Regions from separate parts of the Kluyvera sp. CRP genome, predicted to be linked through region 1. Evidence: predicted binding sites of a transcription regulator. Region 1 holds the regulator's gene; each other region holds the start of a gene.
The links. Region 1 encodes CRP, which controls carbon source genes, mostly activating them, when cyclic AMP is high. Its sites were predicted from a motif close to ATGTGANNNNNNTCACAT; they were not measured.

Region 1 (7,467 bases):
CACGGTCTGGAAGGCAGCCTGTATAGCCCGTACGCGCATGGCCTTATCAATGCAGCGAAAGCGCAGGGCTGGCTGGGCGTGGTGATGCATTTCCGTGGCTGTAGCGGCGAGCCTAACCGTCTGAACCGCATCTACCACTCCGGCGAAACGGAAGACGGCACCTGGTTCCTGCACTGGCTGGCGCGCGAATATGGTCACGCCCCGACTGCGGCAGTGGGCTACTCGCTCGGCGGCAACATGCTGGCCTGCCTGCTCGCCAAAGAAGGCGACGAAGTGCCCATCGATGCCGCCGTGATTGTCTCGGCGCCGTTTATGCTGGAAGCCTGTAGCTACCACATGGATAAAGGCTTTTCACGCGTTTATCAGCGCTATCTGCTCAACCTGCTAAAAGGCAACGCAGCCCGCAAGCTGAAGGCCTATCCCGGCTCTTTGCCGGTCGATTTGCGTCAGTTGAAAAGCATGCGCCGCATCCGCGAGTTCGACGATTCGATTACCTCGAAGATCCACGGTTTTGCCGATGCCATTGACTATTACCGCCAGTGCAGCGCGATGCCGATCTTAAGCAAGATCACCAAGCCGACGCTGATCATCCACTCAAAGGACGATCCGTTTATGGATCACCACTCCATCCCCGCACAGGAAGAGCTGCCGGAGAACGTGGAGTACCAGTTGACGGAATACGGTGGTCACGTAGGTTTTATCGGCGGCACTTTGCGCCACCCGGAAATGTGGCTGGAAAAACGCATTCCCGCCTGGTTGATGCGCTGGTTGGGAGCAAAAGCATGATTATTCCCTGGCAGGATATCGACCCGGAGACGCTGGACAACCTGATTGAAAGCTTTGTCTTGCGCGAAGGCACTGATTATGGTGAATATGAACGTTCACTTGCGCAAAAGGTCGCCGACGTAAAACACCAGCTACAAACAGGCGAAGCGGTGCTGGTCTGGTCTGAGCTTCATGAGACCGTCAACATCATGCCCCGTAACCAATTTCGCGGTTAACTATACTCTAACGGCAGGAGGCGTTTACCACGCTTCCCTTGTCGTCTTTTCAGGGAGTTATTCGCATGTCTGCCAAACATCCGGTTATTGCCGTTACCGGCTCCAGCGGCGCGGGGACCACCACCACCAGCCTCGCCTTCCGTAAAATCTTTGCTCAACTCAACCTGCGCGCGGCAGAAGTGGAAGGCGACAGCTTCCACCGCTATACCCGTCCGGAAATGGATATGGCCATTCGTAAAGCCCGTGATTTGGGCCGCCATATTAGCTACTTTGGTCCGGATGCCAACGACTTCGGCCTGCTGGAACAAACCTTTCGCGACTATGGCGTGAGCGGTAAAGGGCAGTCGCGTAAATATCTGCATACCTACGACGAAGCGGTACCGTGGAATCAGGTACCCGGCACGTTTACCCCCTGGCAGCCGCTGCCAGAACCGACCGACGTGCTGTTCTACGAAGGGCTACACGGCGGCGTAGTGACGCCACAGCATGATGTCGCCCGCCACGTCGATCTACTGGTCGGCGTGGTGCCAATCGTTAACCTTGAGTGGATCCAGAAGATGATCCGCGACACCAGCGAACGCGGACATTCCCGCGAAGCGGTGATGGATTCCGTGGTGCGTTCGATGGAAGACTATATCAACTACATCACGCCGCAGTTCTCCCGCACCCATATCAACTTCCAGCGCGTGCCGACGGTCGATACCTCTAACCCGTTTGCCGCCAAGGGCATTCCGTCGCTGGACGAAAGCTTTGTGGTGATTCACTTCCGCAATCTCGACAACATCGACTATCCGTGGCTACTGGCCATGCTGCAAGGCTCATTCATCTCGCATATGAATACGCTGGTGGTTCCCGGCGGGAAGATGGGGCTGGCGATGGAATTGATCATGACACCGCTGGTGCAGCGTATGATGGAAGGGCGAAACTAATGCACGAACCCTCACCCCACAGGGGCGAGGGATTCGCTGCGTGCGAGGAATTACCCTTCGATCACTTCGTAGGAGTGGGTGATATTCACCGCTTTTTCAAGCATCAGCGCAACAGAACAGTACTTCTCGGCAGACAGATCCACCGCACGGGAAACCGCCGCATCCTTCAGCCCTTTACCGGTGACGATAAAATGCAGATTGATGTGGGTGAACAGGCGCGGCGCTTCTTCACGACGCTCGGAGGTCAGCTTCACTTCGCAGTCGGTCACGTCGTTGCGGCCCTTCTGCAGGATAGACACCACGTCGATGGCGCTACAGCCGCCCGCGGCCATCAGCACCACTTCCATTGGGCTTGGCGCTTTATCGCCAGAGTTGCCGTCCATCAGGATCTGGTGTCCAGAAGCGGACTCACCGAGGAAGGTCAGCCCTTCAACCCATTTCACACGCGCTTGCATAATTTTTAACTCCAAGGTTGCAATTTTCTTCTCAGATTACGCGCACATAACAATTCTCGCAATGGAAGGCGATCGACGTCATGCTGAAGCGAGACACCAGGAGACACACGGCTAAAGCTATGCTAAAACAGTCAGGATGCTACGGTAATACATAAACGTACTGCATGTATGCAGAGGACATCACATTACAGGCTGCGACAGTATTCGACAGCCGACTTCCCAGGTAACGGGAAGGATACTATTGCAACCGGTGGCCGCAATGCTTTTGCCGCCGGGAAGAGCTTATAACAGAGGATAACCGCGCATGGTGCTTGGCAAACCGCAAACAGACCCGACTCTCGAATGGTTCTTGTCTCATTGCCATATTCATAAGTACCCATCGAAGAGCACGCTGATTCACCAGGGTGAAAAAGCAGAGACGCTGTATTACATCGTAAAAGGCTCAGTGGCAGTACTCATCAAGGACGAAGAAGGGAAAGAGATGATCCTCTCTTACCTCAACCAGGGCGATTTCATCGGTGAGTTAGGCCTGTTTGAAGAAGGCCAGGAACGCAGCGCGTGGGTACGGGCAAAAACCGCTTGTGAAGTTGCTGAAATCTCTTATAAAAAATTCCGTCAGCTGATCCAGGTTAACCCGGACATCCTGATGCGTCTCTCTTCGCAAATGGCGCGTCGTCTGCAGGTTACCTCTGAGAAAGTCGGCAACCTGGCGTTCCTCGACGTCACCGGTCGTATCGCTCAGACCCTGCTGAACCTGGCAAAACAACCTGACGCAATGACCCACCCGGACGGGATGCAGATCAAAATCACCCGTCAGGAAATCGGCCAGATCGTCGGCTGCTCTCGTGAAACCGTGGGCCGTATCCTGAAGATGCTGGAAGATCAGAACCTGATCTCCGCACACGGCAAAACCATTGTCGTTTACGGTACCCGCTAATCCAGCCCAAACGGCGTATTGCGTCATGCAGTACGCCGTTTTTGTTTTCCCCCTATGTGGCGCAGGCTGATTTACCACCCGGAAGTCAACTATGCACTGCGGCAAACGCTGGTGCTGTGTCTGCCCGTTGCCATTGGTCTACTGCTCGGCCACCTCCAGCAGGGGTTGCTGTTCTCGCTGGTGCCCGCCTGCTGCAACATTGCCGGGCTTGATACCCCGCATAAGCGTTTCTTCAAGCGTCTGATCATCGGCGGCTGCCTGTTCGCCGGATGTAGTCTCGCCGTTCAGCTGCTGCTGGCGCGCGATGTGCCTTTGCCACTGATTCTGACCGGGCTAGCGCTGCTGCTTGGCGTCACGGCAGAGATCAGCGCGCTACACGGACGACTGCTGCCCGCCTCGCTAATTGCCTCCATTTTTACCCTCAGCCTGGCAGGGAATATGCCCATCTGGCAGCCATTATTGATCTATGCGCTGGGGACATTATGGTACGGGCTATTCAACTGGTGGTGGTTCTGGATGTGGCGCGAGCAGCCGCTACGCGAGTCGCTCAGCCTGCTTTACCGTCAGCTTGCCGACTACTGCGAAGCCAAATACAGCTTGCTCACCCAGCATACCGATCCCACCACCGCGCTGCCGCCGCTGCTGACTCGCCAGCAAAAGGTGGTGGACCTGATTTCCCAGTGCTACCAGCAACTGCACATGCTGGCGGCGAACCAGCACAATGACTACAAGCGGCTGCTGCGCGCTTTCCAGGTTGGGCTGGATTTGCAGGAGCATATCTCCGTCAGCCTGCATCAGCCGGAAGAGGTGCAGAAGCTGGTTGAACGCAGCCATGCGGAAGCGGTAATCCGCTGGAATGCCCAGACGGTAGCCGCACGCCTGCGCGTGCTGGCGGACGATATTCTCTATCACCGCTACCCTACCCGCTTCAACATGGATAAACAGATTGGCGCGCTGGAGAAAATTGCCGACCAGCACCCGGATAACCCGGTGGGTCAGTTCTGTGCCTGGCACTTCAGCCGCATTGCCCGCGTGCTACGCTCCCAGCGCCCGCTGTACCCGCGTAACCTGATGGCCGACAAAGAACGCCGTCTGCCGCTGTTCCCGGCGTTAAAAAGCTACCTCTCTTTGCGCTCTCCCGCCCTGCGTAACGCCGCGCGTCTCAGCGTGATGCTGAGCATCGCCAGCCTGATGGGCGCGGCGCTGCACCTGCCGAAACCGTACTGGATCCTGATGACGGTGCTGCTGGTCACACAAAACGGTTACGGCGCGACCCGGGTGCGAATTTTCCACCGAGCAGCGGGTACCCTTGCCGGTCTGGTGATTGCCGCCGTGGCCCTGCACTTCCACACGCCGCAGGGCTGGGCGCTAACGGGCATGCTGATAGTGACGTTAGTGAGCTACCTGATTATTCGTCGCAGCTACGGTTGGGCGACCGTCGGCTTTACCATCACCGCGGTGTACACCCTGCAAATCCTGACGCTTAATGGCGAAGAGTTTATTGTCGCCCGCTTTATCGACACCATCATTGGTTGCCTGATCGCCTTTGGCGGCATGATTTGGCTATGGCCGCAGTGGCAGAGCGGCCAGCTGCGCCAGAACGCCCAGGCGGCGCTGGAGGCCGATCAGGACGCTATCCGCCTGATCCTCAGCCCCGACCCACAGGCACCGAAGCTGGCCTACCAGCGCATGCGCGTCAACCAGGCACACAACACGCTGTACAACACGCTGAACCAGGCGATGCAGGAGCCGGGCTTTAATTCACGTTATCTTGAAGATATGAAACTGTGGGTGACCCACAGCCAGTTTATCGTCGAGCACATCAATGCCATGACGACGCTGGCGCGCGAGCACAATATGTTGACGCCTGATTTGGCGCAGCAGTACCTGGAGTCGTGTGAGATTGCTCTACAACGCTGTCAGCAGCGTCTGGAATACGATGAAGCGGGGAGCAGTGGCGAGGTCAACATTATGGAAGCGCCGGATTCACTGTCCCACGGGCCGTTAAGCACCATGGAACAGCATCTCCAGCGAATTCTGGGGCACCTGAACACCATGCACACTATTTCGTCGGTGGCCTGGCGCCAGCGCCCACGGCACGGCGGCTGGTTAAAGCGGCAAACTAGCTAACAATTTTCGCGACGGCCTGGGCAAAGCGCTGCATACCTTCGTCGATATCCACCTCTTCCACCACCAGCGAGGGGGCAAAGCGCATCACGTCCGGGCCGGCATTCAATACCATCACACCGACATCCGCTGCCGCATACAAGAAGTCGCGCGCGCGGCCTTTGTACTTCGCGTTCAACTCGGCGCCAATCAGCAGCCCCATCCCGCGCACATCGCTGAAGACATCGTATTTCGCGTTAATCTGTTGCAGATGCTGAACAAACCGCTCGCGCTTAGCATTGACGCCGTTCAGCACTTCCGGCGTGTTGATAATATCGAAGGCCGCACCGGCGACCGCGCAGGCCAGCGGGTTACCACCGTAGGTAGAGCCGTGCGAACCGACGTGGAAAGCGCTGGCAATATCGTTGGTTGTCAGCATGGCGCTGACCGGGAAGCCGCCGCCCAGCGCTTTAGCGCTGGTCAGAATGTCCGGCGTCACGCCGTAGTGCATGTAAGCAAACAGTGAACCGATACGCCCCATGCCGCTCTGCACTTCATCAAAGACCAGCAGCGCCTGATGCTTGTCACACAGGTCGCGCAACCCTTTGAGGAATTCAGGTGTCGCCGCCTGCACGCCGCCTTCGCCCTGAATCGGCTCCACCACCACCGCGCAGGTGTGGTCATCCATCACCGCTTCCACCGCGTGCAGATCGTTAAACGGCACGTGAACAATATCGGCAGGTTTAGGGCCGAAACCGTCGGAGTACTTTGGCTGACCGCCGACGGAGACGGTAAACAGCGAGCGCCCGTGGAAGGCGTTATGGAAGGCGATAATTTTGGTTTTATACGGACTATGGCGGGTTGAAGCGTAGTAACGCGCCAGTTTAAAGGCGGTCTCGTTGGCTTCAGTGCCGGAGTTCATGAACACCACGCGCTCGGCGAATGTGGCGTCAACCAGCTTCTGGCCCAGACGCAGCGCCGGTTCGTTGGTAAACACGTTGCTGGTGTGCCACAGGGTTTCACCCTGGGTTTTCAGCGCCTCAACCAGCGCCGGATGACAGTGGCCCAGCGCCGTCACCGCGATACCGCCAGCAAAATCAACGTACTCTTTGCCTTGCTGATCCCAGACGCGACTGCCTTTTCCCTTCACCGGAATAAACTCCGCCGGTGCATAGATTGGCAAAATGACCTGATCGAAGGTCGCGCGGGTGATCGCAGGTTGTTTGTTTACCATGTCATGCCCTTCTTCAAACGATGCAGCAATGAGTGTGAAAATCTATCCACAAAATATGCATAAAAAATCACATCATAGCAACTACTATCGCTGGAGAAAGTTGGCCAGTAGCTGGTGCCCTTGTTCGCTAAGAATGCTTTCCGGATGGAACTGAACGCCCTCCAGATCCCACTCGCGATGACGAATGCCCATGATTTCCCCGCTTTCACTGCGAGCGGTAACCTCAAAGCAGTCGGCCAGCGTATCGGGATCAATCAGCAAAGAGTGATAGCGGGTCACGGTCAACGGGTTATTCAAACCACGAAAAACGCCCTGCTGCTGATGGGTAATTGGCGACGTTTTGCCGTGCATGACCTGCTGTGCGCGAACGATACGCGCGCCAAACGCCTGCGCGATGGCCTGATGGCCTAAGCAAACACCGAGGATAGGAAGGATGCCCGCGTAGTGGCGGATGACATCAAGAGAGATACCGGCATCGTCCGGCGTGCAGGGGCCGGGTGAGATCACGATTTTTTCAGGCGCCAGCTGCTCGATGTCATCAAGGGTGATGTCATCGTTACGTCTGACCACCACGCTGGCCCCCAGTTCGCAAAAATACTGGTAGAGGTTCCAGGTAAAGGAATCGTAATTATCAATCAGCAGGATCATGGCGGCTCCGGTCATTTATCTGCCGCCATTCTACCGAGTGTGGAGTGCTTTAGCGATACGGGCGGCAGCCTCATGCCTGACGCCGCCCGGCCTGACTTACGGCAGCACCTTCGCCGACAGGATCACAATCGGTTTGGTCGGCACATTCTGGTACGGC
Region 2 (7,467 bases), 1.3 Mb from region 1:
GATAAACCACAGCGCCAGCGATAGCAGGCCAAGAATAATGTTGATAACGCGGAACAGCACCACCTTATCGAAACGGTCGGTCAGCGGTTTTGCAATGACGCTGCCTAACATATTGCAGGCAACGCCCAGCGCCATAAAGAAAGTAATAAAGCCAACGGATTCTTTCATCACGTAGGTGGCGTAATAGATGGTGACGCCGCCGCGAATAAAGGCCGGGAAGACGTTGAGGAAGGTGATGGAAATCATCAGCAGCCACTGATCATTCCTGGCAATATCCTTCAGATCTTTTATTAACGATTCATTTTCCTTGATGGAAACTACGCGTTCTTTAATGCTGGAAAAGCAAAACAGGAACATTAAGGTTGCGGCACCGCCCATGATCATCATGGTCATCTGAAAACCCGAGGCGCGGTCGCCATTACCCAGCCAATCGGTTAATGGCAGAATAGACGATGAGATAATTAAAGTTGCCAACCCATTCAGGAAAAAACGCCAGGACAGACATCCCATGCGTTCCTTTTGGTTAAGCGTAATCACGCCGCCTACCGAGCAATAGGGAATGTTAATAGCGGTATAAATTAAGGACATAATCAGATAGGTAATCCAGGCGTAAATAATTTTACCGTTCATACTCAAATCTGGGGTGGTAAACATCAGGACGGCACACAGGCCGAACGGCACCGCCATCCACAGCAACCATGGACGGAACTTGCCCCAACGAGTTCGGGTTCGGTCGCAAATAGCGCCCATGGCTGGGTCGCTAAACGCGTCAAATACACGGATAACCAGAAACAGCGTGCCGACTAACCCGGCATCAAGCCCGTAGACATCGGTATAAAACCAGGTCAGATATAGCGCCAGAACGCTCCAGATCATCCCCGAACCGGCGTCACCCATGCCGTAACCTATTTTTTCTTTCAGGCTGAGTTTTTCGTACGGATCTCGCCGTACTATTGTTTCAGTATGCATTAGTACACACCTCATTATTGCGCGGTAGCGCAGTGATAAATAAACGACATGGGCCGGGATGGCCGATGATAGAGATAAAATAATTTTAGCGATAAAATTCCTGGCACAATTAAATGTGCTGAGGGGTTATAAGTAGTTTATAGGGCCGTTATATTAATATTGACACTGCTCTCGCGAATAATCAGTCGCGAGACAATTTCATACATTTCTATATTGTCCTGCTGTTTTTTATGGTTGACCATTTGAAACGCCAGGTGGGCGATTTCATTAATAGGCTGTGCGACGCTGGTTATTTTTTTTGTTTGAGCCAGCAGCGTATTATCGAAACTCGCGATGGCAATATCTTGCGGCAGAGAGAGACCTTTCTTTTTGAGTCCATCAATCACATAGTTAGCGGCCACGTCATTATAAATTAGCAGGCAGGAGCAGGTGGTATTCGGCTGCGTCAGTTTTTCAATGATGATATCAAGGGTGGCGATATGTTCAGATATTTTCTCCCCTTCGCCTTTTGGTATCCAGAACTGGTTTTCGTCGGCGACGGTTAAACCATGGCGGGTTATTTTTTTGCTATAGGCAGAGACTTTTCTGTTATCGACGCCATCCTGGGCAATAAAGCCAAATGAGGTATGCCCGGTATGGATAAAATGTTCAGCAATACTCTCAGCGCCCTTGCTTTCGTTAATCGACACCGAATTGAAAAAGCGCGAAACCTGGGTGACCACCGCGACCGGAATGTTGGTGATCGTTAACCATTCCGCCAGTTCTCTTTCGGCTTCGGTCGGCACCCACAGCAAGCCGTCAATGCCCATCCCCACCAGGGTTTGCAGCAGCTGTTTATCCTGCTGTGGCTGATTCTGATGCGTTTTCACAATCACCGATTTACCGATATATCTTGCCTCTTCCTCGAAGGTCGCCAGCAATTCACAAAAGTGTGGGTTGACCAGATTAGGGAGCACCACGCCAATCAGCCCTGAACATTTGCCAGTGAGCTGAAACGCACTCTTGTTTGGCACGTAGCAAAGATAATCCATTGCGTCGCGTACCGCTTTGCGGGTCTCCGGGATCACGCTGGGTTGATTATTGAGCACTCTGGACACGGTAGCGGTCGATACACCGGCCTTTTTCGCGACGTCTTTAATCGATGCCATGATGGTTAAATGACTCCTCCTAATGATGGCGCTCACTATAAAGTGTGATAGATGTCAAAAATGCCAGCCAGTTCACATGTTGCTTTGTTACATGAAAATTGCGCTACGTTCTCATCTTGTGCGTAAGTGCCGACTTGATCACAGAACGATCATTTTCCCTCTCCTGGATCTTCTTTTTTCTACTGTTACGCGTATACAGTTACGCGTAACAGTTATCAAAAAAGGAGTTTTTTATGAAAAACCTATTCGACCTGAGCGGTAAACGCGCGCTGATTACCGGCTCCGCGCAGGGGATTGGTAACCTGCTGGCCAGCGGTCTGGCGGCGCACGGCGCGGAGATTGTGATTAACGACATCACCCAGCAGCGTGCGCAGGCGGCGGCGGACAAGCTGGTGGCTGAAGGCTATCGCGCCGTAGGCTACGGTTTTGACGTGACCAATGGGGAAGACGTGGCGCAGGCCATCGCGCAAATCGAAAGGGAAGTGGGAGCCATTGATATTTTAATCAACAACGCCGGTATCCAGCGTCGTTATCCCTTCACCGAATTCCCGGAAGCGGAGTGGGACAAAGTGATTGATGTGAACCAGAAATCGGTCTTTCTGGTGTCGCAGCAGGTTTCCCGCTACATGGTGCAACGCCGCCGCGGGAAGATTATTAATATCTGCTCGATGCAGAGCGAGCTAGGGCGCAAGACCATTACCCCGTACGCGGCGTCAAAGGGGGCGGTCAAAATGTTAACTCGTGGGATGTGTGTGGAACTGGCGGAATACAATATTCAGGTTAATGGCATTGCCCCCGGTTATTTCGCCACCGACATGACCACCGCGCTGGTCAACGATGAGGCATTCTCCGCCTGGCTGTTCCAGCGCACGCCCGCCGCCCGCTGGGGTAACCCGGAAGAGCTGATTGGCGCGGCGGTTTATCTTGCCGCGCCGGCTTCTGACTTTGTTAACGGACACCTTCTTTTTGTCGATGGCGGCATGCTGGCTGCCGTCTGAATGCTAACGGGGCCGCGGGACGCGACCTCATCATCTAATGATAATCCGAGGAGTGAGTATGAATATGCTCGCAAAACTGCCGGCGCGTCGCTGGTGGTATTTAATGCCGATTATTTTTATTACCTACAGCTTAGCTTATCTCGACCGCGCCAATTACGGCTTTGCCGCTGCCGCCGGTATAGAACATGATTTAGGAATTACTCAGGGAACCGCATCGTTAATTGGCGCGCTGTTCTTCCTGGGCTATTTCTTCTTCCAGGTGCCGGGCGCGATGTATGCCGTTAAGCATAGCGTGCGCAAAATGATCTTTTGCAGCCTGATCCTTTGGGGGCTCTGCGCCGCGGCGACCGGTTTTGTGAGTAACATTCCCACGCTGATGGCTATTCGCTTTATTCTTGGGATCGTTGAGGCGGCGGTGATGCCCGCGATGCTGATTTATATCAGCAACTGGTTTACCAAAACCGAACGTTCGCGCGCCAATACCTTTTTGATTCTCGGTAACCCCGTTACGGTGCTGTGGATGTCGATTGTCTCCGGCTACCTGATTGAAGCCTGGGGCTGGCGTGAAATGTTTATTTTCGAAGGCATTCCGGCGGTGATTTGGGCGTTCTGCTGGGTGATTCTGGTGCGTGATAAACCGGCGGATGCGGGTTGGTTAAGCGCGCAGGAAAAAGAGGCGTTACAGCAGGCGATGGATCGCGAGCAGCGCGACATTAAGCCGATGCGTAACTACGGTGAAGCAATGCGCTCGCGCAGCGTGATCATGCTTTGCGCGGTGCATGCGCTGTGGAGCATCGGCGTGTATGGCTTCATGATGTGGATGCCGTCGATTCTGAAAAACGCGGCGCAGATGGACATTGTGGCAGTGGGCTGGCTGGCGGCGGTGCCGTATCTGGCGGCAATCTGCCTGATGCTGACCGTCTCCTGGCTGTCCGATAAGTTCCAGAACCGTAAGCTGTTTATCTGGCCGCTGCTGTTGATTGCCGCCATCGCGTTCTTCGCCTCGTGGATGCTGGGCAACCAGTCTTTCTGGCTCTCCTACGCGCTGCTGGTCGTGGCTGCCGCCTGTATGTATGCGCCTTATGGACCGTTCTTTGCGCTGATTCCCGAACTGCTGCCGCGCAACGTCTCCGGCGTCTCGATGGGGATGATCAACAGCTTCGGCGCGTTAGGCGCATTCCTCGGCGCGTGGCTGGTGGGGTACCTCAACGGCGTGACCGGCGGGCCGGGTGTCTCCTACACCTTTATGGCAATCGCCCTGCTGGCGTCGGTGGTGCTGATGTATTGCGTTCGAGCGCAAAATGAAACCACCTCGCCGTCGGCTGAGATGGCCACGCGTTAAGGTTGAGCGAGGAGTGCAGTCGCTAACCGGCTGTGATAAGGTTCTCTGCGAGCATAATGGGCTGTTGGTCGTAGAGAACCTCATGAAAAACAATCGGATGACATTACAGGATATTGCCGCGCTGGCCGGGCTGAATAAGATGACGGTCAGCCGTTATCTGCGCGACCCGAATCAGGTGTCGCAACGCAGCCGCGAATTGATTTCGAAAGTCATGGAAGAGAACAACTACATTCCCAACCGCGCCCCGGAAATTCTGCTCAACGCCCGCAGTAAAACCATTGGCGTACTGATCCCCTCGTTTCGCAACCAGATCTTTGCCGACGTGCTGGCGGGGATTGAATCCGTCACCTCGGCCTGCCAGTACCAGACGCTGATCGCCAACTACGAATATGACGCCGAGCGCGAAGAGCGCGAGGTGCTGAACCTGCTCTCCTACAATATCGACGGCCTGATCCTCACCGGAAAACTGCATACCGAACGGATGGTACAGTACGTGCGCGCCAGCGGCGTTCCGGTCGCAGAGTTGATGGATATAAGCGGACAGTATCTCGATATTCAGGTTGGCTTTGATAACGAAAAAGCGGCGTACGAAATGACGCAGGCCTTTATTGACAGCGGTAAACGCAACATTGCGTTCTTTGGTTCGATGGATGACCCCCGCGACCTTAGCCGTTACCGTGGTACCGAGAAGGCGCTGGCGGCACAGGGGCTGGAAGCTTATCACCTGGCGCCAAAAACGATTTCGTCGGTGGCGCTGGGCCGCAAGATGTTCCAGCAGGCGATGGCGGAAAAAGCGGATATTGACGCGATTTTCTGTACCAACGATGACCTTGCCGTCGGCGTGCTACTGGAGTGTCAGGCGCAGCAGTTCGACGTGCCGGGAAAAATGGCGATTGCCGGTTTCCACGGGCTGGAAATTGGCCGCGCGCGGCTGCAAAAAATTGCCAGCGTGATTACGCCGCGCTTTGAGATTGGTAAGACGGCGGCGGATATTTTGATTAAGCGCTTGAACGGGAAAGATGCGCCGGGCAGCGTCAACCTCGGTTACCAGATCTATTACGGCGATACGCTGTAGGCGGAAAGAAGAGGCTGGCCACCGTGCGGTGACCAGTGGGAGAGATTACTGCATAAACGCCGGCTGTTTGTTCTCGTAGGCCGAGATGGCGTCTTCGTGTTGTAAGGTCAGGCCAATGCTGTCCAGACCGTTGAGCATACAGTGGCGGCGGAAGTCGTCGATTTCAAAGCTGTACGATTTATCGCCCGCTTTCACCACCTGCGCTTCCAGATCCACTTCAAATTTAACGCCCGGATTCGCCTGTACCAGCTTGAACAGCTCATCGACCTGCGCGTCACTTAACGTTACCGGCAGCAGCTGGTTGTTGAAGCTGTTGCCGTAGAAAATGTCGGCGAAGCTCGGGGCGATAACCACTTTAAAACCGTAGTCGGTCAGCGCCCACGGCGCGTGCTCACGGGATGAGCCGCAGCCGAAGTTTTCACGCGCCAGCAGAATCGACGCCCCTTTGAACTCCGGGAAGTTCAGCACGAACTCGGGGTTCGGCTGCTCGCCTTTATCGTCGAGGAAGCGCCAGTCGTTAAACAGGTGCGCGCCAAAGCCGGTGCGGGTCACTTTCTGCAAAAACTGCTTTGGGATGATGGCATCGGTATCGACGTTCGCGGCATCCAGCGGCACCACCAGTCCCGTATGTTGGGTAAATTTCTCTGCCATGATGGTTTCCTTATTTCATGCTACGAATGTCGGCGAAATGGCCGGTTACCGCGGCTGCCGCCGCCATCGCCGGGCTTACCAGGTGCGTACGACCGCCGCGGCCCTGACGGCCTTCAAAGTTACGGTTGCTGGTGGAGGCGCAGCGCTCGCCGGGATTCAGGCGATCATTGTTCATCGCCAGGCACATTGAGCAGCCCGGCAGACGCCATTCAAAACCGGCTTCGATAAAGATCTTATCCAGACCTTCCGCTTCCGCCTGCGCTTTCACCGGGCCGGAACCCGGCACCACCAGCGCCTGCACGCCCGGCGCCACTTTACGGCCTTTGGCGATTTCCGCCGCCGCGCGCAGATCTTCAATGCGTGAGTTGGTGCAGGATCCGATAAAGACTTTATCGATCGCCACGTCTGTCAGCGGGATCCCCGGCTTCAGGCCCATGTAAGCCAATGCTTTCTCGGCGCTGGCGCGCTCGACCGGATCGTTGAATGAGGCCGGATCCGGAATGTTGTCATTCACGGAGATAACCTGGCCCGGGTTAGTCCCCCAGGTGACCTGCGGCGCAATCTCTTCCGCTTGCAGGGTGACGACGCTGTCGAAAGTGGCGCCTTCATCCGTTTGCAGGGTTTTCCAGTAGGCGACGGCATCGTCAAAATCTTTGCCTTTCGGCGCGTGCAGACGACCTTCGACATAGTTGAAGGTGGTCTGGTCTGGCGCGACCAGGCCTGCTTTCGCGCCCAGCTCAATCGCCATGTTGCACAGGGTCATGCGGCCTTCCATGGTCAGGTCGCGAATCGCTTCACCGCAGAATTCCACCACGTGCCCGGTGCCGCCAGCGCTGCCGGTTTTACCGATAATCGCCAGCACGATGTCTTTGGCGGTGATGCCCGGCGCGGCTTTGCCGTTCACTTCAATCTTCATGGTTTTGGCGCGGCCCTGTTTCAGGGTCTGCGTTGCCAGCACGTGCTCAACCTCTGAAGTCCCGATCCCGAACGCCAGCGCGCCAAACGCGCCGTGGGTGGCAGTGTGGGAGTCGCCGCAGACAATGGTCATCCCCGGCAGGGTAACGCCCTGTTCCGGCCCCATTACGTGCACGATGCCCTGGTACGGATGGTTCAGGTCATACAGCTCGACGCCGAACTCGTTGCAGTTCTTAATCAGCTCCTGCATCTGGATACGCGCCATCTCGCCGGAGGCGTTGATGTCTTTGGTCTGCGTGGAGACGTTGTGATCCATGGTGGCGAAAGTTTTGCCCGGCTGACGCACCGGCCGGTTGTGCGCACGCAGGC
Region 3 (7,467 bases), 1.2 Mb from region 1:
GCTGTCGTGGCGGTGACGAAAGATCCGATCATCGCCGTGGTGCTGATGTCGATTGGCGGCTTTGGCCACCAGATCATCTCCTGCATGCTGAGCGCACTGGTTGTTGAATCGTTCGACAAAGGCCAGATGGCGACCGTTAACGGTATGCGTGGTTCCGCCGCATGGATTGCGAGCTTCCTGTTCTCACTGATTATTGGGGTGACTGCCGACAAAATCGGTTTCAACCCGCTGTTTGTCGCCATGGGTTTCTTCGACCTGATTGGCGCCGTCTTCCTGGTCGCATTTATTGCTGAACGCCGCGCGAAACGCGCCTGATAGTGGATGTAAATATGAAAACGCTGAAAAACTGGACCCTACAAAAACAGTCTTCCCACCACGTCGAGCTGCTGGTCGACGGCCAGCACACGCTGTGTCTGTATGTGCTGGAGGAGAATCTGTTCCGCGTACTGTTGAAACGCAAAGGCGAACTGGCGCTGGACCGCACCTGGAGTATCGCCCCCGAGCAGGACGTCCCCTGGGAGGGCCGCAGCCGTGAAGATCTCAGCGGTTTTAGCCTGCCTGCCTGGACGCTAAACCAACAGGACGATAGCGTGATTATCGCCACTCAGTCGCTGCGCGTCACCGTCCACCAGCCGCTGTGGCTGGAGTGGCACTACCGCAACGCCGAAGGCGAGTGGCAGCCGCTGGTCAATGACCGTCCGACCAGCGCCTATCTGGTGAATGCCCACGGCGATGGCGTGGCGCACTACCAGAGCCGCCGTAAGGACGAGCGTTTTTATGGCCTGGGGGATAAAGCCGGTGATTTGCAGCGTAACGGCAAGCGCTACGAGATGCGTAACCTGGATGCGATGGGCTACAACGCGGCCAGCACTGACCCGCTGTACAAACACATTCCGTTCACCATTACGCGCCGTGATGACATCAGCTTCGGGCTGTTTTACGACAACCTCAGCAGCTGCTGGCTGGATTTAGGCAACGAGATCGACAACTACCACACCGCTTATCGCCGCTGGCAGGCAGAAGCCGGTGATATCGATTACTACCTGTTTACCGGCGAGCGCGTGCTGGATGTCACCAAAGCCTTCGTACGCCTGACCGGTAAAACGCTGTTCGGGCCGAAATGGAGCCTGGGCTACAGCGGCTCAACCATGCACTACACCGACGCGCCGGACGCGCAAAATCAGCTGATGAACTTTATTCGTCTGTGCGACGAGCATGCTATCCCGTGCGATTCGTTCCAGCTCTCTTCCGGCTATACCTCCATTAACGGCAAGCGCTACGTCTTCAACTGGAACTACGACAAAGTGCCGCAGCCAAAGGTCATGAGCCAGGCGTTCCATGATGCAGGTCTACATCTGGCGGCTAACATCAAGCCATGCTTGTTGCAGGATCACCCGCGTTACAACGAGGTGGCGGAGAAAGCGCTGTTTATTCGCGACTCGGAAAGCGACGGTCCGGAGCGTTCCAGCTTCTGGGACGATGAAGGTTCGCACCTCGATTTTACCAATCCGCAAACCGTGGCCTGGTGGCAGGAGGGCGTCACTACACAGCTGCTGGAGATGGGTATCGATTCCACCTGGAACGATAACAACGAGTTTGAAGTATGGGACGGTGAAGCGCGCTGCCACGGCTTTGGCGATGAGATTGCGATTAAGCATATTCGCCCAGTGATGCCGCTGCTGATGATCCGCGCATCAATGGAAGCGCAGGAGCGCTTTGCGCCGAACAAGCGCCCGTATCTGATCTCCCGTTCCGGCTGCGCCGGGATGCAGCGCTACGTGCAGACCTGGAGCGGCGATAACCGCACTAACTGGGACACGCTGCGCTACAACATCCGCATGGGGCTGGGGATGAGCCTGTCCGGTCTGTACAACCTGGGCCATGATGTCGGCGGCTTCTCCGGCGACAAACCGGACCCGGAGCTGTTTGTCCGCTGGGTACAGAACGGTGTAATGCATCCGCGCTTTACCATCCATTCATGGAACGACGACCACACGGTGAACGAACCCTGGATGTATCCTGGCGTGACCCCGGCGATTCGCAGCGCGATTGAGCTGCGCTACCGTCTGCTGCCGTATCTCTACACGCTGCTATGGCAGGCGCATGCCGACGACGAGCCGATGCTGCGTCCGACTTTCCTTGATCACGAACACGATGCGCAGACGTTTGAAGAGTGCGATGACTTCCTGCTGGGCCGCGATATTCTGGTCGCCAGCGTGGTGGAAGCCGGCGAGCGCGAACGCCGCGTCTGGCTGCCGGACAACGAAACCGGCTGGTACGATTTCTACACCGGCGCGTGGTACAGCGGCGGACAGTCGATTGTCGTCGATGCGCCGCTGGAGAAACTGCCGCTGCTGGTCCGCGCGGGCGCAGGCCTACCGCTGAGCGAACGTATTACCTACGTGAAAGCAGAAGAAGATACCTTGCGTGAGCTGAAGCTGTTCCCGGTTAAAGGAATCGGCCGCTCTTCGGGCCTGCTGTTTGAGGATGACGGCGAGTCGTGGGGCTACAAAGAAGGTAACGCGCTGTGGCTGGAGTGGGAGATGGTCTGCACCGCCAGGACGATTGACCTGAAGGTGAACGCACGCGGCGATTATCGTCCGGCATGGGAAGCGTTAAAAGTGACGCTGCCAGAAGGAGAAAAACGTCAGCTGTTGATTAACGGCGAAGAGAAAAGTGAGTGGGTACGAGGATAACCCCTCACCCCGCCCCTCTCCCCACTGGGGAGAGGGAGCAAACCGCATTGTGCGGCTTGCAGGAGCAAGGTGTTTTAATTTGCACCTGACGGTTCCCTCTCCCTTTGGGAGAGGGCCAGGCTGAGGGAAATTACTCCACCCCTTTGCTACGCAGGTAATCTTCGTAGTTACCGCTGAAGTCCACCACGCGTTCCGGCGTAATCTCAATCACGCGAGTCGCCAGCGAGCTCACGAACTCACGGTCGTGAGAAACGAAGATCAGGGTACCCTGATACATTTCCAGCGCCATGTTCAGTGATTCGATCGATTCCATATCCAGGTGGTTGGTAGGTTCATCCATCACCAGAATGTTCGGTTTCTGCATCATCAGCTTACCAAACAGCATACGGCCCTTCTCACCACCGGAAAGTACCTTCGCCGGCTTCTTGATATCGTCCTGGCTGAACAGCAGACGACCAAGGAAACCGCGCACTACCTGCTCGTCATCGCCTTCCTGCTTCCACTGGCTCATCCAGTCGAACACGCTCAGGTCGTTATCGAAATCTTCGGCGTGATCCTGCGCGTAGTAACCGATGCTGGCATTTTCGGACCATTTCACGGTGCCGTTATCCGGCGTCAGTTCACCGACCAGGGTTTTCAGCATGGTGGATTTACCCACACCGTTGGCGCCGATGATGGCAATCTTCTCGCCAACTTCCATCATCAGGTTGAAGTTTTTAAACAGCGGGCCGTTTTCAAAACCTTTGGCCAGCGCTTCCACTTCCAGCGCATTACGGAACAGTTTCTTATCCTGCTCGAAGCGGATGAACGGGTTCTGACGGCTGGATGCCTTCACTTCGTCGAGCTTGATCTTGTCAATCTGACGGGCGCGGGAAGTCGCCTGGCGTGATTTAGAGGCGTTGGCGCTAAAGCGGCTGACGAAGGATTGCAGGTCGGCAATTTGCGCTTTCTTCTTGGCGTTATCGGCCAGCAGACGTTCACGAGCCTGGGTAGCTGCTGTCATGTATTCGTCGTAGTTACCGGCGTAGACGCGCAGCTCGCCATAGTCGAGATCCGCCATGTGGGTACAAACCATGTTCAGGAAGTGACGGTCGTGCGAGATGATGATCATGGTGCTGTCGCGTTCGTTCAGCGTCTGCTCCAGCCAGCGAATGGTGTCGATGTCCAGGTTGTTCGTCGGTTCATCGAGCAGCAGGATGTCCGGGTTAGAGAACAGCGCCTGCGCCAACAGCACACGCAGTTTCCAGCCTGGCGCGACTTCGCTCATCGGGCCGTAGTGCTGATCCAGCGGAATGCCGACACCCAGCAGTAGTTCACCGGCGCGCGCTTCAGCGGAGTAGCCGTCCATTTCGCCGTAGAGCACTTCGAGATCGGCCACTTTATAGCCGTCTTCTTCGCTCATTTCAGCCAGACTATAGATACGGTCGCGCTCTTGCTTCACTTCCCACAGCTCGCTGTGGCCCATGATCACCGTATCAAGTACGGTGAACTCTTCAAAGGCGAACTGATCCTGACGCAGCTTACCGATACGCTCATTGGGATCGAGAGACACGTTGCCCAGCGTCGGCTCTAAGTCGCCGCCGAGGATTTTCATAAAGGTGGATTTACCGCTCCCGTTGGCGCCAATCAGGCCGTAACGGTTGCCGCCGCCAAATTTGACGGAGATATTTTCGAACAGCGGCTTACTGCCAAACTGCATGGTGACGTTGCTGGTAACTAACACGGGAGTATCCTGAAGAATGTGACAAACTCCCTATTATGCCACACTTGCGAATAAAAAGCGCCCGCCTTCGCCAACGGCTAAACTGTAACGCAAGTGAAAAAAATGTGATTTCGTACACATCCGAATTCCCAGTCGCATCGAATGCACATATAATGCGCTGCAACCAACAGTCTGAATTCTCAAACAACCGCCGTAATGGCACTGATACCTCGCACAACATGAACATGAAATTAACAACGCTTTTCGCTGCGGCGCTCGCTGTCGTAGGTTTCTGCAATTCGGCCTCTGCGGTGACGTATCCGCTGCCGACCGACGGTAGCCGTATTATCGGACAGAATCAGGTCATCACGATTCCTGACGATAACAAACAGCCGCTGGAATACTTCGCCGCCCAGTACCAGATGGGGCTTTCCAACCTCCTGGAGGCTAACCCAGGCGTCGACACCTACCTGCCGAAAGGCGGCAGCGTGCTGAATATTCCTCAGCAGCTGATCCTGCCGGACACCGTGCATGAAGGTATTATCATCAACAGCGCGGAAATGCGTCTATACTACTACCCGAAAGGCACCAACACGGTGATCGTGCTGCCAATCGGTATCGGCCAGTTGGGTAAAGATACCCCAATTAACTGGACCACCAAGGTAGAACGTAAGAAAGCCGGCCCGACCTGGACGCCGACGGCGAAAATGCACGCTGAATATGCCGCAGCAGGCAACCCGCTGCCGGCAGTGGTTCCGGCTGGCCCGGACAACCCGATGGGTCTGTACGCTCTGTATATTGGTCGTCTGTATGCCATTCACGGCACCAATGCCAACTTCGGTATCGGCCTGCGCGTGAGCCACGGTTGCGTGCGTCTGCGTAACGAAGACATCAAATTCCTGTTCGAGAACGTGCCGGTCGGCACCCGCGTGCAGTTTATCGATGAACCGGTTAAAGCGACCACGGAGCCAGACGGCAGCCGCTTCATTGAAGTGCACAACCCGCTGTCTACCACTGAAGCGCAGTTCGAAGGTGGTGAAACTGTTCCGGTTGTCCTGACCAAAGCGGTACAGGCGGTGACCAGCCAGTCCGACGTTGACCAGAGCATCGTTGACCAGGCGGTGAAAAACCGTTCCGGTATGCCGGTTCGTCTGAACTAAGTCAACCAGACGATCAAAAAGGGCGGGTTAATCACCCGCCCTTTTTTTATCCGTTATTGACGATCACAATCCCCCCGTGATCGTAGCGATAGTGACAGTGCGCATACTCCAGCGGCGTGCCGTCATCCAGATAAATCACCTGTTCCACTTCCAGAATCGGGTCACTCGCGTCACAGTTCAAATGCTGCTGATCCAGCTCGCTGGGCTTCAGCGCGCGCACCACGCGATAAGACCCCATCATCTTCAGACCAAGATTGTCCTGCACGTAGCGAAAGACCGAGTTTTCGAGATGTGATTTACTCAACCCCGGCACCAGCGACACCGGCATGACCGTAATATCCAGCGACAGCGGCTCGCCGTTCAGCAGACGCAGGCGCACAAAATCGTACACCGGTGAATCGGCGTCAATCAGCAGCGATGCCTGCTCTTTCTCGCTGGGAAAACGGAGCTCAAAGTGAATCACCTGGCTTGCGACCTTGCCCAGATGTCCCCAGGTTTCCGTCGCCCCGGCGTAGTCGCTGCCGTGAATGTCCCACTGTGAGAGCTGGAGGAAGTTCTTGCGAATAAACGTCCCCTGCCCCTGGCGGGTATAAACCAGCCCTTCAACAATCAGCTGGCGCATCGCCTGCTGAATGGTCATCCGGCTGGTACCAAATTCGGCGGCCAGCGCAAACTGGTCGGGCAATGGCTCAGCGGCGGGATACTGCCCACTGATAATCCGTTTTTTAATTTCCCGCGCTATCGCGATGTACTTCGCTGCCATCACCCGCTCCTGTTGTTACATCTCTTCGCCATTGCTATGAATGGCCCGTTTCAGCCAGTCATAGCTTTTCTTCGGCACACGTTTGAGGTCTTTTAAATCGTGGTTTTCACGGTTGACGTAGACCACGCCATAACGCTTACGCATGTCGCCCTGCGAGCTGAGAATATCAATAAGCCCCCAGCCCAGATAACCAATGACCTGCGCGCCATCTTCAAAAATCGCCTCTTTCATAGCGTTAATATGATCGCGATGATAGGCGATACGGTAATCGTCGGCGATCGGATTTTCTCCATCCCAGTGTTCTATCACCCCAATACCGTTCTCAATCGGGAACACCGGCAGACGCCAGTCATTGTAATAGCGGGTAATGATACTGCGAAAACCGAGCGGATCTATCTGCCAGTTCCATTCGGTGGCCTTCAGGTGCGGGTTTGGTTTGTCGCCGAACAGCATATAGTTGTTCACCGGCGTGCCTTCCGGGATAGGGTCGCTGTCAAGGGTACGGCTGGCGTAGTAGCTGAAGGCCATATAGTCGTTCTTCATGGTCGCCAGCACCGCCAGGTCTTCCTCGCGATAAATATCGTCAAAGCCGGACTGCTTAACGAAGTGCATCACTTCCGGGCTGTAGCCCTCACCCGCAAAGACGCGCAGCAAATTCTGATTGAAGAATTCGTCCAGTTGCTGCGCACAGAACACATCGCGCGGCTTGCAGGTAGCCGGATAGACCTGGGCGTGCGCCAGCATGCCCCCCATCAATTTACCCGGTTTGGTTTCATGCAGATAATTCGTCAGATGCGCGTGCGCCATCATCACGTGATGCTGAATTTCATACAGCTCACGTAGGGTTTTCTCACCGCGCATATAGCCGGAAATAAGGAACGTTTCCGGCATATGGTAGAGGTTCTGTTCGTTAAAGGTCAGCCACCATGTCACCTTGTCGCCGAAGCAGTCGATCACTTTTTTACCGTAGCGGATAAAGGCTTCCATCACGCGGCGGTCGGTAAAGCCGTTGTATTTTTCCGCCAGCGCCAGCGGCATATCAAAGTGGTACAGGCAGATCATAGGCTCAATGCCGCGTGCAATCAGGGCATCGATAAAGCGATCGTAGAAGGCAATGCCCTCTTCGTTAAACTCGCCATCACCGGT
Region 4 (7,467 bases), 2.0 Mb from region 1:
CATTATCAATGTCTTCCACACGCTCACCGTCAACAAGCATGCGCATGGCTTCGGCGATGTACGGGGCGAGAATACGGTTTACGTAGAATCCGGCTTTATCGGCGACCACAATCGGCGTTTTACCCTGTTTCTTTGCGAGCTTAACGGTCGTTGCGATCGTCTGTTCAGACGTCCCCGCATGCGGGATGACCTCCACAAGAGGCATTTTCTCTACCGGGCTGAAAAAGTGTAATCCAATCACCTGCTCAGGGCGCTGTGCCTGGGCAGCAATATCACCAATGGGCAAAGAAGAGGTATTTGAAGCAAAAATAGTGTGAGGAGCGCAATAGTGTTCAACCTCACCCACCATCTTCTGCTTGAGCGCGAGGTCTTCAAAAACCGCCTCAATCACGAGGTCACGATGAGCAAAACCACGGTAGTCGAGGCTACCGGAAATCAGCGCCAGCTGCGCGTCGCGCTCGGCGGGTTTCAGATGGCGACGGCGTACTTTTTGCTCCAGTTGATCCCAGCTGTATTTCAACGCATGGTTGATCCCGTTGGCGTTGATATCCTTAATACGTACCGGCAGCTTGCCCTTAATGGCGGTAACGTAGGCAATACCGCCGCCCATCAGGCCGCCGCCCAATACACCGACCGAGCCCAGCGGGCCAGGCGCAACGCTGGCGCCAGGATCTTTTTTGATATCCGTACTGGCAAAGAAAATACTGCGCAGCGCACGCGACTGCGGCGTCATCGCCAGCTCGCCAAAGGCGCGAGCTTCCGCCTCGTAGCCGCTGCTGGCGCCGTGCGCCAGCCCGGTTTCAATCACCTTGAGGATTTTATCCGTTGCCGGATAGTTGCCCTGCGTTTTCTGCGCGGTTTTCTTTGCCGCCATGCTGAACAGCAGATGACGCCCCAACGGCCCCGCCAGAATACGATCGCGCACCGACAGACGGCGATGTTCATGATGCGCTTTACGCGCATATTCCGCAGCGGCGTCGAGCAAAATCGAACGCGGCACAACCTCATCCACCAGCCCCACTTTCAGCGCCTGACGTGCGCGAAGCTGTTTGCCGGTCAAAATCATATCCAGCGCGGTACTGACGCCAATCAGACGCGGTAACCGCTGAGTGCCGCCGGACCCCGGCAGCAGACCCAACTGCACTTCCGGTAGCCCCAACACCGTCCGCCCATCGTCGGAACAGATGCGCGCATGGCAGGCCAGCGCCAGCTCGAGACCGCCGCCAAGGCAAGCCCCGTGAATCGCCGCCACCACCGGAATCGACAGGCTTTGAATTTCCGCCATCACCTGCTGCCCCTGACGCGCCAGCGACTCGGCTTGCTGGGCGCTTTGACAGCGGCCAATCATATTAATGTCGGCCCCGGCAATAAAGTTGTCAGGCTTGGCGGAGATAAACACCACGCCCTGCAACGTTTTGTTGTCCCGAATTTGTTTGAGGATGGCGCGCACCTGACCGCCAAACTCCGCTTTCAGGGTATTCATCTTTTCATCAGGTACGTCGATCGTGACGACCGCCACATTGTCCGGGCGCACGGTGAAGGTAAATGCCGATTTCATCGCGTCCATTATTCAGCCTCCAGAACCATCGCCGCGCCTAATCCACCAGCCGCACAGGCAGTGACTAACCCGAAGCCGCCACCGCGACGGCGCAGCTCATTGAGCGTTTGGGTGATCATACGCGCGCCGGTTGCCGCAAACGGATGTCCGTAGGCGATGGAGCCGCCCAGTACGTTAAATTTGCTCTCTTCAATTTCGCCAGTTGCCTGGCTGCGCCCCAGCACCTCGCGGGCAAATTTTTCGCTGGCCAGGCACTGAATGTTCGCCAGCGTTTGCGCAGCAAAGGCTTCGTGCATATCAATCAGCGTCAGGTCGGAGAAAGTTAGCCCTGCGCGATCCAGCGCCAGCGGCGTAGACCATGCCGGCCCCAGCAGCATATCCTGCCAGACATCAATAGCGGTAAAGGCGTAGCTACGCAGATAACCCAGCGGCGTCAGCCCCAGCTCTTTCGCACGCGATTCGGTCATCAGAATCACCGCCGCCGCGCCGTCGGTTAATGGCGTACTGTTGGCCGCCGTGACGGTGCCATGCTGGCGGTCGAACGCCGGACGCAGTTTGGCGTAATCCGCCAGCGTAGAGTTGGCGCGAATATTGTTGTCCTGTTCCAACGGATTGCGGTAGGGAGGCACGTAGGCGGTCATCACTTCATCAGTCAGTTTACCCGCCGCCCAGGCCTGCGCGGCCAGTTGGTGCGACCGGTTTGCCAGCGCATCCTGCTGTTCGCGGGTAATGCCGTAGGTTTTAGCCATCTGCTCGGCGGTGTCCCCCATACGCAGCCCGGTGGAATACTCTGCCACCGCAGGCGGTACCGGCAGCAGATCGCGCAGACGCAGCTGAGAAAAAAGTTTCAGCTTCTGGCCAAGGGTACGGGCTTTGTTGGCATCAACCAGCGCACGGGCCAACTTTTTGCTGACGCCAATCGGCAGGACAGAAGAGGAATCGGCCCCACCGGCGATACCCGCGCGAATGGTCCCCGCCATCAGACTTTCCGCTACGTTTGCCACCGCCTGAAAGCTGGTGGCGCAGGCGCGGCTGACGCTGTAGGCGTCGGTATGCACGTTCATCCCAGTGCCGAGAACAATCTCTCGGGCAATATTGGGCGCAGCCGGCATCTGCACAACCTGGCCAAAAACAAGCTGTTCAATAACGTCGGGGGGAATTTCGCTGCGCGCCAGCATTTCACCCACCACCATTTTGCCTAAATCAACGGCAGGTATACCGTGAAAAGCCGTCGCCTGTCGGGCAAAAGGGGTTCGTAACCCACTGACAATGGCAATGCGATCGCCCTGGCGGGTGATTAGTGGTAACGCCTGACTCATAACTCTCCCCTGTTATCGGAAATCGACCAAGTGGTCTGACCTGATAACATTCTTAACCAATTTTTTACACTTAGCCAATCAGGGAGAGGAAAAAATGCGAGCTAAAACACACTGAGCAGAAAAGAAAACGCCCCCATTGCATCAGCAACGGGGGCGTTAATAGACAAGTGGTTTGCAGGGGCGATTAACGCAGGCCCAACTGGAAAATCAGAGTTTCTGCTTCACAGGCAAAGACAAAGTCGATATCCAGCTGCACGCCGCCTTCAACGTCTTTAAAGTCGGCGGTGATTTTGCACGGTTCGGATTCTACGCCGCGCGCCTTTTCAGTCAGCGCCGCCAGCGTCTCTTCCGCGTCTGCGCGGTTGGCGAACACGCGGCTGTAAGATGCGGTGCAGTCGGAGTTGTCCATAATGGTACCAACGTCCATGCAGCAGCATACCGGAGTTTCATCAGCACTACATTTACTCATCGTAGATTTCCTCTGTTTGGTGCACTCAGGGTGCCAGATAAACTATGCGCCTATTTTACGCCCGCCCTTTGTGCGTCTCCAGTCGAGAATGTGATCCAAGGCGATAAGTGACCGAAATCACAATTAAAAATGATCTAAAACAAATTCCGGCATTCCGACGCTATGACCAAACCCGCATTTTTGCCAACCAGATCTCGTTTCAAACAACATCTTAGAAAAATCTAATAAACAATATTGCAACATACCAGCTGGTCAGACCTATACTCTCGTCACTGGTCTGATTTCTCTGTCGTAGTCCAGCCCCTACACTTCGCGCTTCTGTTACTACATGTAACATTGTTTGTATAAAAATAACTCAATGAGGTTATGGTCATGAGCCAGAAAACCCGTTACACGAAGTCCGCTCTTGCTGTCGCAGTGGCACTTGTTTCAACCCAAGCCTGGTCAGCGGGCTTCCAGCTTAATGAATTTTCGTCCTCTGGTCTGGGCCGTGCCTATTCTGGTGAAGGCGCTATCGCCGATGACGCGGGTAACGCCAGCCGTAACCCGGCATTAATTATGATGTTCGATCGCCCAACACTGTCCGCGGGCGCAATTTTTGTTGACCCGGATGTCAACATTACCGGTAGATCGGCATTAAATGATGCCAGCCAGGACAATATTGCGCCTACCGCCTGGGTACCGAACTTCCACTACGTTGCTCCAATTAACGATCAGTTTGGCTGGGGGGCTTCTGTTACCTCTAACTATGGTCTGGCGACGGAGTTTAATAACAGCTACGCCGCAGGTTCAATGGGCGGGAAAACCGACCTTGAAACCATCAACCTGAATTTAAGCGGTGCCTACCGTTTGAATAACCACTTCAGCTTCGGTTTAGGCTTTAACGCCGTATATGCCAAAGCGAAGCTCGAACGCTACGCGGGCGATTTGGGCCAGCTGATTGCCGGCCAGATCAGTCAGAGGCCTGGTTTTGCCCAGAGCCCGGCGCTGCAAGGTGCGGCTGGGTATGCCAATAATATCCAGCCGGATACGCAAATTGCCCGTCTGAAAGGCGATGAGTGGGGCTTCGGCTGGAACGCCGGTCTGCTGTATGAAGTAGACAAAGACAACCGCTACGGCTTCACTTACCGTTCTGAAGTTAAAATTGATTTCGACGGCGACTACCGTAGCTCACTGCCGTCATCACAATCCCTGCCAGCTGCGTTCCGTCCGCTGTTCGCCAGCCTGCCGCTGCCAGCAGGCACCGATGGCAGAACCATCGACGGCTCCCTGGATCTGAACCTGCCGGAAATGTGGGAAATTTCAGGTTACAACCGCGTTGCGCCGCAGTGGGCAATTCACTACAGCATGGCGTACACCAGCTGGAGCCAGTTCCAGGAGCTGAAAGCGAAAAACAGCAACGGCGAGACGCTCTTCTATAAAGAAGAAGGCTTTAAAGACTCTTACCGCATTGCGCTGGGTACCACGTATTATTACGACGATAACTGGACCTTCCGTACCGGTATCGCTTTCGATGACAGCCCGGTTCCAGCAAACCGTCGCTCCATCTCAATTCCGGATCAGGACCGTTTCTGGCTGAGCGCCGGGACAACCTATGCGTTTAATAAAGATGCCTCTGTCGACGTCGGCGTGTCTTATATGCATGGTCAGAAAGTGAAGTTCGAAGAAGGCCCGTACAGCTTCGAATCTGAAGGTAAAGCCTGGCTCTACGGCGTGAACCTGAACTACGCGTTTTAATCCTTAAGACGTGAAGACAAAAAGGGTGAACCTTGCGGTTCACCCTTTTTTTATTCTGAATCGATGTCCTTCAGATCGCCCTCAATCGCCTGCGCATTCGGGTTCTCTTCCGGCTTCAGCTTGCCGCCGTTAGCGATAAAGTCATGCTGCTGGAAGTAGGCTTCACGCACCATAATGTACGGGTCAGAAGACTGGCGCAGCAGGCCGTCGGAGTCGAGAAGCTGAGCGCGCGTCTCTACGCCTTCAACCATCCACTTGCCGATAGACATCGGCCATGTCAGCCAGGAGAGCACCGGATAAGTGGTGTCGACCATGTCGCCGCCTTCGTCACGCAGCGTGAAGCTGCCGTAGAACGGAAGCTGCAAATACGGGCCATAGCCTACGCCATAGTGCCCCAGCGTGCTGCCGAAACGGTGCGGTTGCACGCGCTGCAGTTTCGGGTTTGCCATACCGGCGACGTCAATAAAGCCGCCCATCCCCAGAATGGTGTTCAGGAAGAAGCGGGTGAAGTGAACCATCCCCGTGTACGGGTCGCCTTGCAGGAAAGAGTTGACCATAATGGCCGGCTCTTCCAGGTTGCTGGTAAAGTTGCCAAGGCCATTACGCGCGGGCTGCGGAACGTAGTCACGCCACGCGACGGCGACCGGGCGAACAATGTACGGATCCAGCACGTCAAAGTTGAAGCTGTACATCGTACGGTTAAAACCTTCAAACGGGTCAGAACGCCCCTGCTGTTCTGTTCCGGAACTTGCACAGCCCACCAGCAGTGTTGTTCCGAGCGCAAGCGCCGACAGGCGAAGCTTCATAAATGTCTCCCTGGTGATTATGGCTATCACTGATTGCCATCCATGACGGACCTTAATCGTATCCGCCTGTTTAGGTGTAAGTGATTGTAACAGCACGCCGACGATGTCTATATAGCCAATTTTATTGATCTGATCATAGCCTGGTAAAGAGCACGCCGTGGCGCTTATATTCTAACGGCGAGAAAAAAACAAATATTACCATTTTTGCACTTTCAGAATATATCCACCGCCCATTAAGCCAGCAGCCGCTACGCTTTAGCAATACGCCTCTTTATTCAGGAACATTATGATGGATGACATCAAGGTGGAAAGCGAAGAGAAGCTTAGCGGGGAAAAAATCGAAATCGATGAGGACCGGCTCCCCTCTCGTGCCATGGCAATTCATGAACATATTCGTCAGGAAGGCGAAAAAGAGATGGAGCGCGACGCGATGGCACTGCTGTGGTCGGCAATCGCCGCAGGGTTATCGATGGGCGCGTCGTTGGTCGCCAAAGGGATTTTTCATGTCGAACTGGACGGCGTACCGGGCGGTTATTTACTCGAAAACCTCGGCTACACCTTCGGTTTTATCATCGTCATTATGGCGCGCCAGCAGCTGTTTACCGAAAATACCGTCACCGCCGTCCTGCCGGTCATGCAAAATCTGACGCTGGGTAACGTCGGTTTGCTGATGCGCCTGTGGGGCGTGGTCCTGCTCGGCAACCTGATCGGCACCGGTCTTGCCGCCTGGGCGTTTGAGTATATGCCTATCTTTAAAGAAGAGACCCGGGACGCCTTTATTAAGATAGGCCTCGACGTTATGAAAAACAGCCCAACAGAGATGTTCGCCAATGCCATCATCTCTGGCTGGCTTATTGCGACCATGGTGTGGATGTTTCCCGCAGCCGGCGCGGCCAAAATCGTGGTTATCATCCTGATGACCTGGCTGATCGCACTTAGCGACACCACCCATATTGTGGTGGGCTCCGTAGAAATACTCTATCTGGTTTTCAACGGCACGCTGCACTGGAGTGACTTTATCTGGCCCTTCGCGCTTCCCACGCTGGCGGGCAATATTTTCGGCGGCACGTTTATCTTTGCCTTAATGAGTCACGCGCAAATTCGCAACGACATGAGCAATAAACGCAAAGAAGAGGCTCGTTTAAAAGCGGAACAAGAGGCCAAAAAGCAGAAACGTGAGGAAAAACAGCTCTGAATGGCGACTGTTTGAGCAGTCAAGCGGCACCGCTCTTACTCGGATGAGCAAAAAACGCTATACTCGTGCCGCTTCGTCCCCTTAGTTAAATGGATATAACGAGCCCCTCCTAAGGGCTAGTTGCAGGTTCGATTCCTGCAGGGGACACCATATCCCCCTCTCCTGGCGTCTGCCGAATTCACTAAAAATCCCTGATAAACAGCGTTCCGCCCTCTACTATTCATTAATGTTATTTTCATTGATGCGATACATTTCAGGCTGAACCAATATCGTATATCGAGCGAGCAGTTGCTTCAGATGCATTTCCAGTTGAGACCGGGCTGCTTCAGGTAAAGGTTCGCCAGCCGTATATTGTGATAAAACACGCAGTTGCTCTTCGACCG

Region 2: the regulator CRP is predicted to act here: its motif matches at 2,160-2,177, upstream of idnO (gluconate 5-dehydrogenase).
Region 3: the regulator CRP is predicted to act here: its motif matches at 4,522-4,539, upstream of ldtB (L,D-transpeptidase).
Region 4: the regulator CRP is predicted to act here: its motif matches at 3,452-3,469, upstream of K7B04_RS22485 (YfcZ/YiiS family protein).

Annotation. Positions count from the first base shown of each region.
Region 1 covers NZ_CP082841.1:1,559,357-1,566,823, reverse strand. Annotated here, with positions in the region: gene K7B04_RS07235 (hydrolase) at 1-786, shown strand, start outside; gene K7B04_RS07230 (YheU family protein) at 783-1,001, shown strand; gene K7B04_RS07225 (phosphoribulokinase) at 1,067-1,930, shown strand; gene K7B04_RS07220 (OsmC family protein) at 1,981-2,385, opposite strand; gene crp (cAMP-activated global transcriptional regulator CRP) at 2,690-3,322, shown strand; gene K7B04_RS07210 (YccS/YhfK family putative transporter) at 3,377-5,452, shown strand; gene K7B04_RS07205 (aspartate aminotransferase family protein) at 5,445-6,662, opposite strand; gene pabA (aminodeoxychorismate synthase component 2) at 6,747-7,310, opposite strand; gene ppiA (peptidylprolyl isomerase A) at 7,407-7,467, opposite strand, start outside.
Region 2 covers NZ_CP082841.1:226,433-233,899, reverse strand. Annotated here, with positions in the region: gene K7B04_RS01085 (glycoside-pentoside-hexuronide (GPH):cation symporter) at 1-969, opposite strand, end outside; gene K7B04_RS01080 (LacI family DNA-binding transcriptional regulator) at 1,107-2,117, opposite strand; gene idnO (gluconate 5-dehydrogenase) at 2,351-3,115, shown strand; gene K7B04_RS01070 (MFS transporter) at 3,174-4,457, shown strand; gene K7B04_RS01065 (LacI family DNA-binding transcriptional regulator) at 4,540-5,532, shown strand; gene leuD (3-isopropylmalate dehydratase small subunit) at 5,578-6,183, opposite strand; gene leuC (3-isopropylmalate dehydratase large subunit) at 6,194-7,467, opposite strand, start outside.
Region 3 covers NZ_CP082841.1:2,750,415-2,757,881, reverse strand. Annotated here, with positions in the region: gene K7B04_RS12970 (MFS transporter) at 1-315, shown strand, start outside; gene K7B04_RS12965 (glycoside hydrolase family 31 protein) at 330-2,696, shown strand; gene K7B04_RS12960 (ABC-F family ATPase) at 2,827-4,419, opposite strand; gene ldtB (L,D-transpeptidase) at 4,638-5,558, shown strand; gene K7B04_RS12950 (GntR family transcriptional regulator) at 5,605-6,321, opposite strand; gene K7B04_RS12945 (glycoside hydrolase family 1 protein) at 6,337-7,467, opposite strand, start outside.
Region 4 covers NZ_CP082841.1:4,742,109-4,749,575, forward strand. Annotated here, with positions in the region: gene fadJ (fatty acid oxidation complex subunit alpha FadJ) at 1-1,558, opposite strand, end outside; gene fadI (acetyl-CoA C-acyltransferase FadI) at 1,567-2,877, opposite strand; gene K7B04_RS22485 (YfcZ/YiiS family protein) at 3,062-3,346, opposite strand; gene fadL (long-chain fatty acid transporter FadL) at 3,719-5,083, shown strand; gene mlaA (phospholipid-binding lipoprotein MlaA) at 5,134-5,889, opposite strand; gene K7B04_RS22500 (formate/nitrite transporter family protein) at 6,176-7,084, shown strand; tRNA gene K7B04_RS22505 (tRNA-Arg) at 7,160-7,234, shown strand; gene K7B04_RS22510 (VasL domain-containing protein) at 7,301-7,467, opposite strand, start outside.